Regions from separate parts of the Weizmannia acidilactici genome, predicted to be linked through region 2. Evidence: riboswitches for the same ligand, from Rfam matches in the RefSeq annotation. Region 2 holds a riboswitch; the other holds the start of a gene.
The links. A riboswitch is a leader RNA that binds a small molecule or an ion and turns the genes downstream of it on or off. The one in region 2 is predicted to bind FMN.
Positions count from the first base shown of each region.

Region 1: linked by a shared signal. The riboswitch ahead of ribD (bifunctional diaminohydroxyphosphoribosylaminopyrimidine deaminase/5-amino-6-(5-phosphoribosylamino)uracil reductase RibD) and the one ahead of GBH70_RS02205 (ECF transporter S component) in region 2 are both predicted to bind FMN.

Region 1 is NZ_BKZR01000041.1:2,769-6,327, forward strand. Features, by position in the region: gene ribD (bifunctional diaminohydroxyphosphoribosylaminopyrimidine deaminase/5-amino-6-(5-phosphoribosylamino)uracil reductase RibD) at 1-860, opposite strand, end outside; FMN riboswitch at 985-1,125, opposite strand; gene ychF (redox-regulated ATPase YchF) at 1,203-2,303, opposite strand; gene GBH70_RS13360 (DUF951 domain-containing protein) at 2,407-2,607, opposite strand; gene GBH70_RS13365 (mechanosensitive ion channel family protein) at 2,597-3,508, opposite strand.
Region 2 is NZ_BKZR01000004.1:21,981-25,539, reverse strand. Features, by position in the region: gene GBH70_RS02215 (ATP-binding protein) at 1-767, shown strand, start outside; gene GBH70_RS02210 (peptidoglycan DD-metalloendopeptidase family protein) at 880-1,596, shown strand; FMN riboswitch at 1,669-1,804, shown strand; gene GBH70_RS02205 (ECF transporter S component) at 1,955-2,533, shown strand; gene GBH70_RS02200 (ferredoxin) at 2,578-2,826, opposite strand; gene GBH70_RS02195 (YpbB family protein) at 3,120-3,559, shown strand, end outside.

The sequences.
Region 1 (3,559 bases), on a different contig from region 2:
AAAGTCAGAATGCCCTTTTTCCCCAATTCCAGCAAAACCTCCCGGATAGAGAGGGTATCATGGGGCTGCCGGATGACTTCAACGCCCATTTGTTTAAGCGACATTTCTTTGTCAATTGGCGCTTCTTTTCCGCAAAAAATGACGGATGGAGCATCCTTGTTAATCACCGCTGCTTCCGGCAGTATGCGTAAATGGGTGTCTAATACAATGCGAATAGGATTTTTCCCTGATTTGGGCAAACGTGAGGTAAGAAGGGGGTTGTCATGAAGAACGGTTTGAATGCCGACGAGAATGGCATCATGCCTGCTTCTTAACTGGTGAACATCCATTCTTGCCTGTTCACTTGTAATCCATTTGCTGTCATGGGTTTCGGTTGCAATTTTTCCGTCTGCCGACATGGCGGTTTTGATGGTGACAAACGGCATTTTCGTTTCAATAAAGTGGTAAAACGGCCTGTATAATGTTTCGGCCTGCTCCCGGCAGATCCCGGTTTCAACTTCGATTCCCGCCTGTTTCAGCTTTTCAATTCCTTTTCCTGCCACAAGCGGGTTCGGATCCCGGGCAGCCACATAGACTTTTTTGATTCCTTTTTCAATTAAAAAGTCGGCGCATGGGGGCGTCTTCCCGTAATGGGAACAAGGCTCCAATGTCACATATACTTCCGCGCCTTGTGCAAGTACACCGGCCTGTTCCACAGCCAGTCTTTCAGCATGCTTTTCCCCGGCTTTCAAATGGGCGGCCATGCCGGCAATTCTGCCGTTTTTCACCACGACACTGCCCACCGGTGGATTCGGGGAAGTCTGGCCAGAGACGCTTTCAGCCAAACGAAGCGCCAGTTGCATATATTCTTCTTTTCGCAATCCACATTTCCTCCTGTTTAAAATTCCGCCAAAGAACCGAACCATAAAAGCAAAAAACCCGCACGGAGGTTGTGCGGGGCAAAACGGCATGATGAAATACACGTTCCATTCAAATTGTTAACGCGTCATCCTTCTCCCATCCAGACTGTCACTGTCGGCTTTGGAATTTCACCAAATCCACCATATTCCGGGAATATGGGTCACGGGCTTTGAGGGAACCCTCATCACCGCCGGTCGGGAATTGCACCCTGCCCCGAAGGAAAAATTATTCGACTGTTAACAATTTTAACATATTGTTTGGATTTTTTCAGTTCATGATTGAAATTTAGTTCATAAGTCCTATTATACATTGAACCTGAAGTGCATAATATCGCCGTCCTGAACAACGTAATCTTTTCCTTCCAGGCGTACTTTTCCGGCTTCTCTGGCTGCGGCAATGCTGCCATACTGGATCAAATCCTCATACGACACCGTTTCCGCACGGATAAAGCCTTTTTCAAAATCGGAATGGATGATGCCGGCGCATTGCGGAGCTTTCATGCCTTTTTTGAATGTCCAAGCCCGTACTTCCGGTTCGCCGGCCGTAAAATAAGTGGCAAGCCCGAGCAGACTGTAGGCGGCTTTGATCAGCTGGTCCAGCCCCGATTCCTTGATGCCGAGTTCGGCTAAAAACATCTTTTTCTCGTCATCTTCCAGTTCGGCAATTTCTTCTTCAATCCGTGCACAAACCACGATGACTTCCGCGCCTTCATTTTTTGCATAATCGTGTACCTGCTGGACATACGGGTTGCCGGAAGGATCCTGGATATCCCCTTCACCGACATTGGCGACATAAAGGACAGGTTTGCTCGTTAAAAGCTGGAACCCTTTTAAGATTTTTTGCTGGTCTTCTGTCAGTTCGACAGATCTAGCCGGTTTTTCCGCTTCAAACGCTTCTTTTAATTTGGCGAGCACTTCGTATTCCGCAACGGCATCTTTATCTTTTTGTCTGGCAATTTTTTCGACGCGGCCGATCCGTTTGTCCACCGTTTCGAGATCGGCAAGGATGAGTTCGAGGTTGATCGTTTCGATATCACTGATCGGATCAACTTTTCCGGCTACATGCGTAATGTTTTCGTCTTCAAAACAGCGCACAACGTGGCAGATCGCATCCACCTGCCGGATATGGGACAGGAATTTGTTCCCGAGGCCTTCGCCTTTGCTTGCGCCTTTTACTATCCCGGCAATATCAGTAAATTCAAAAGTTGTCGGGATGGTTTTTTTCGGATGGTACAGTTCCGTTAGTTTATCGAGCCGTTCATCCGGCACTTCGACCATGCCGACATTCGGGTCAATCGTGCAAAACGGATAGTTTGCGGATTCGGCTCCGGCTTTTGTAATTGCATTAAACAAAGTGGATTTCCCGACATTCGGCAATCCGACAATTCCGGCTGTTAACGCCATATATGGTCAACTCCTTAAAAACTTGTTCAATTCCCATCAAACCGCAGCGGCACAATGGTTGCCGACTTTTCCAACCCATTATAGGAATTTATCCAAAAAAAGGTTAGGATTCTTCGTGCTTGACAAGGACTTTTTTCATCTTGCGGGTGAATTCTCTTCTCGGGAGGAGCACGCTGTGGCCGCATCCTTCGCATTTAATACGAATATCGGCCCCCATCCGGACGATCTTCCAGCGATTTGTGCCGCATGGATGCTGCTTTTTCATTTCGACAATATCATATAGCCCGAAATTTTTATCTTCCATGTTCATCCCCCTTTAGAAATTGGCTGTTTAACGCCTGTTCTTCCTCAGTGCGGGAATAGGTGATCATTTTCGGATAGGGCGCATGGATATGGTTTTCATCCAATGCCTTTTTTATTTCTTTCTTTAAAACCCTCGCAATATACCAGTGCTCCATCGGGATGGTCTCCGCCACAACCCTTAGTGTCACATCCGTTGTGCCAAGCTGCTGGACGCCCAAAAGTTCCGGTTCGGAAACGATCTCTTCATACTGCCCGGCAAATGACGAAAGCAGCTCCTGTATGACCGCTTCCGCCTTGTCAATATTCTCTTCGTAAGGGATATGGACATCAACAACGGCAACGCTGTTATGGATGGAGTAGTTGGTCACTTCGGAAATATTTCCGTTCGGAATAATGTATAATTCACCGGTCCAGTTTTTGATTTTTGTTGTCCTGAGCCCGATTTCTTCCACTACCCCTTGGAATTTTCCGATTTGCACCGTATCCCCAACCGAAAACTGGTCTTCGAAAATAATAAAGAAACCGGAAATAATATCTTTTACAAGGCTCTGCGCCCCGAAACCGACAGCCAAACCGACAATTCCGGCGCCGGCCAGGAGCCCTTGGACGTTGATGCCCAACAACGACAAAACCGTTACAATCGCAATGAACCCGACGAGGTATGTCAAGGTATTTTCCATCAGCCTTAATAATGTTGCTTCTCGCCGTTCCGTAAAACGGAGAGGAGCTTTTGCACGGACTTCAAAAACTTTGCGGATCGCTTTTTTCCCGAATTTTATAATCAGCGATGCAACAAGAAGCACCAGCACAATTTTTAAGGCCGTTTCCCCGATCTTCACCCATGTATCTTCATTCAACCATTTGGCTTCGAGATGTTTGAGATAAGCCTCAAAATGACGCATAGTACACCAACCTTCATTTTCTTTCATCGTTATTGTAACAAAAAATCAACC
Region 2 (3,559 bases):
TTGCAAGCCCTCTGTATAACCAATCGCACATCCGGGGCGTCGTCACCGTGATCCGGGATATGACCGAAGAACGGAAGCTCGATAAACTACGCGATGACTTTATTGCCAATGTTTCTCACGAATTGAGGACACCGGTCGCCATGCTGCAGGGATACAGTGAAGCCATTATTGACGATATCGCCGCAAGTGAGGAAGAAAAGAAAGAGTTTGCGAAAATCATTTATGATGAAACGCTGCGGATCGGACGCCTTGTCAACGAATTGTTGGATTTGGCGAGGATGGAAGCCGGGCATTTTTCGTTCCGCATCGAACCAGTTCCTTTTAAAAGTTTTATAGAAAGGGTAACTCATAAATTTAACGGGATTGCGAAAGAAAAAGGGATTGAACTGTTATGTGAGGCATCGGACCGGGACCTTGTCATTGAAATGGACGCTGACCGGATCGAGCAGGTGCTGACGAATTTAATCGATAATGCCCTCCGCCATACTGCCCCGAACGGATATGTGAAAGTGAAGGAAGAAGAAGTGGAAGACGGCGTTTATATCCATGTGGAAGACAACGGCTCCGGCATCCCGAAAGAAGACCTGCCGTTTGTCTTTGAACGCTTTTATAAAGCGGACAAGGCCAGGACGCGCGGTAAATCCGGCACCGGGCTCGGCCTAGCGATTGCAAAAAATATCGTCGAAGGCCATAACGGCCGCATCTTTGTGAAAAGCAAAACAGGAGAGGGTACCACATTTTCCTTTTTCCTGCCGAAAAAAGCTTGATCCTATTAGGGGGACAAGCTTTTTTTTTGCATATTTTTTTCGTTTCTGCGCATGCTAAATGGTAGTTTTGCATGAAAACAATTTGGTGAAAGCTGGAATCGAGGTGGGTTCAATGCCGGGTTACATAAAGATGTTCGTTCATGCGTCCATTGCTGCGGCATGCATCGTCTTGGGCGCTAGGGAAAGTCTGGCGTCTGAAAACGATATACGTGAAACGACAAAAAATTGGATTTTCCCGGCTGGTGGCACGATCAGCGATACGTTCCATACGAGGGGAGGGGCACATAAAGGGATTGATATTGCCGGCAAATACCGGGAAAAAGTTTTCAGTGCCGACAAAGGTATCGTCATCCGTTCGTATTATTCAGCTTCTTACGGAAATGTCGTGTTCATCCGGCATCCTTCCGGGTATGAAACGGTTTATGCCCATCTTGACGAAAGGGTGGTAGAAAAGGGACAGCGCATAGAAATGGGCGGTTTGGTCGGCTATATGGGCACGACCGGCGATTCAACGGGCACCCATCTTCATTTTGAGGTGCATGCGGGGAAATGGACCCTGGATAAAAAGAATGCCATTGATCCGTTTCTTGTTTTCGGTGCGGGTGAACGAGGGCAGTTGGTGTCTGCCAAAGCCCATGATCCGTACGGGATTGCCGCCGCATCGGCACCGGGGCATGCAGCCTATATCGTAAAAAAAGGCGATACGCTTTGGAAAATTTCATTGCTTTACCATACGAGCGTGGACAGGTTAAAAAGCTGGAACAACATGCGTACCGACCAAATCTATGCCGGGCAGGTACTTGAGATAGAAAACGGGAACAATCGATAGAAAATATCGTATAAACTGCTTCACAAATCTGGGGCATCTATGTATAATAAATTGTAGTAAAAATTTCATACGATTTATCTTCGGGGCTGGGTGAAATTCCCGACCGGCGGTGATAAGGCATAGCCTTTCAGTCCGCGAGCCGGTATTTCCGGCAGGATTTGGTGAAATTCCAAAACCGACAGTATAGTCTGGATGAGAGAAGATAAAGGTTGCCAGTGTTTAATACGGTACCGTTAAACGCTTATTTGGATTGTGCCTAAACAAAGCCCCTGACATTTGTCAGGGGCTTTTCATTTGGCCGTCCACGGCACCTTTCTTCCTTAAGATGATAAATCGATCATAAGGAGAGAGGGTTCACATGAAAAAATGGGATTTAAAAAAATTTGTTTCCATCGCTTTGCTTAGTACACTCGCTTTTATTCTTATGTTTATTAAATTTCCGATTCCGCCGTTCCCATCATTCTTAACGGTGGACTTCAGCGACGTACCGGTATTGGTGGCTGCACTTCTTTACGGCCCGATGGCTTCGGTGGTGGCCGAATTGATCAAAAACATCCTGAACTACCTGTCGCTCGGCAGTGAAGCGGGCGTGCCGATCGGGAATGCGGCAAACTTTTTTGCCGGCATACTGTTTGTGCTGCCGACCTACTTTATTTACAGGAGGATGCGGACGAAAAAAGGGATGACTGTCGGTTTAATCGCCGGTACAGTTTCCATGTCCGTTTTCATGAGCATTTTAAATTATTTTGTCATTCTTCCCGCTTATCTGTATTTTATGAATTTTTCGGTCGGCAATGTAAAGCAATATATTGTCGCCGGCGTGCTGCCGTTTAACCTTGTAAAAGGCGTGATCGTCACGATACTCTTCATGCTAATGTTTACAAAGATGAAAAACTGGATTGACAAGCAGTCTACAACCGGCATAAAAAAAATATAATGAAAAAGCAGGCATGAAATGATGCCTGCTTTTTCGGTGGAGGTTTATTCATATTTTAAAGGATCGCCGTCAAAAGGTTTGTCGGAAATTTTAATGGATTCCGTCGGGCAACCTTCAAACGCGTCCATTAAATCATCCTCTAAAACTTCCGGAACTTCCGCAATGCCTTTATTGTCATCTAAGATCACAAAAGATAGACCTTCGTCATCATAGTCGAAAATATCTGGAGCGCTTGCGGAACAAGCCCCGCAAGCGATGCATGTGTCCTTGTCCACAATTGTAAATTTTGCCATCTTTATTCCTCCCCGCTGGTTCAATCTATTTGCGCAAATGGCAACGGATAAAGAAAAACCGGCATCCTTCTGCATAAAACTGCGTGCAGAGGAGTGCCTTCATTTCTATATAATTGTAAAACTATTTCCCTTTTATTTCAATAGGAGAACCTTTTGGACGGGATGAAGTATGTCGAATAAATGAAAAATTTGTAAACAAAACAGCCATTCCATGTTAAAATAAGATATACTCCCTTATTTCAAGCCTTGCCCCAAATATCCCCTTTTAAGCAAAAGAACAGGAGTGGATCCCGATGTCTTTTTTGCAGGCTGTATTGCTGCATTGCTTCACTAACCTTAATGGAGAACGCACCCCTTATGCCATTTTCCATTTATTAAACGGGAAAAAATCGGCGCAAACAATCCAGGATGCCCATTTTTTCCGGATCGGGGAACTGTTCCAAACGTATCCTTTTATCTCCCGTGAGCGTTTCGCAAGGGAAGTCCATTCCATGATATCCGGCGGTTTGCTGCGGCAAAGCGGCCGGGATGCTTGTATCGTCACCGAAAAAGGCGCCGCGCTGTTATTGGAAATCGGAAACATGGGGCTGAAGTTTCCTTATTTAAATGGTTTGAAATACCAGGAGACGGCGAATATGTTTTGGAAAAGGCTGAACCTCGCCACGCAGGTTGTATCCAATTTAATCTATGAAAAAAAAGCCTATTATCCGGTGCAAAGAGATCCGGCGCTTCA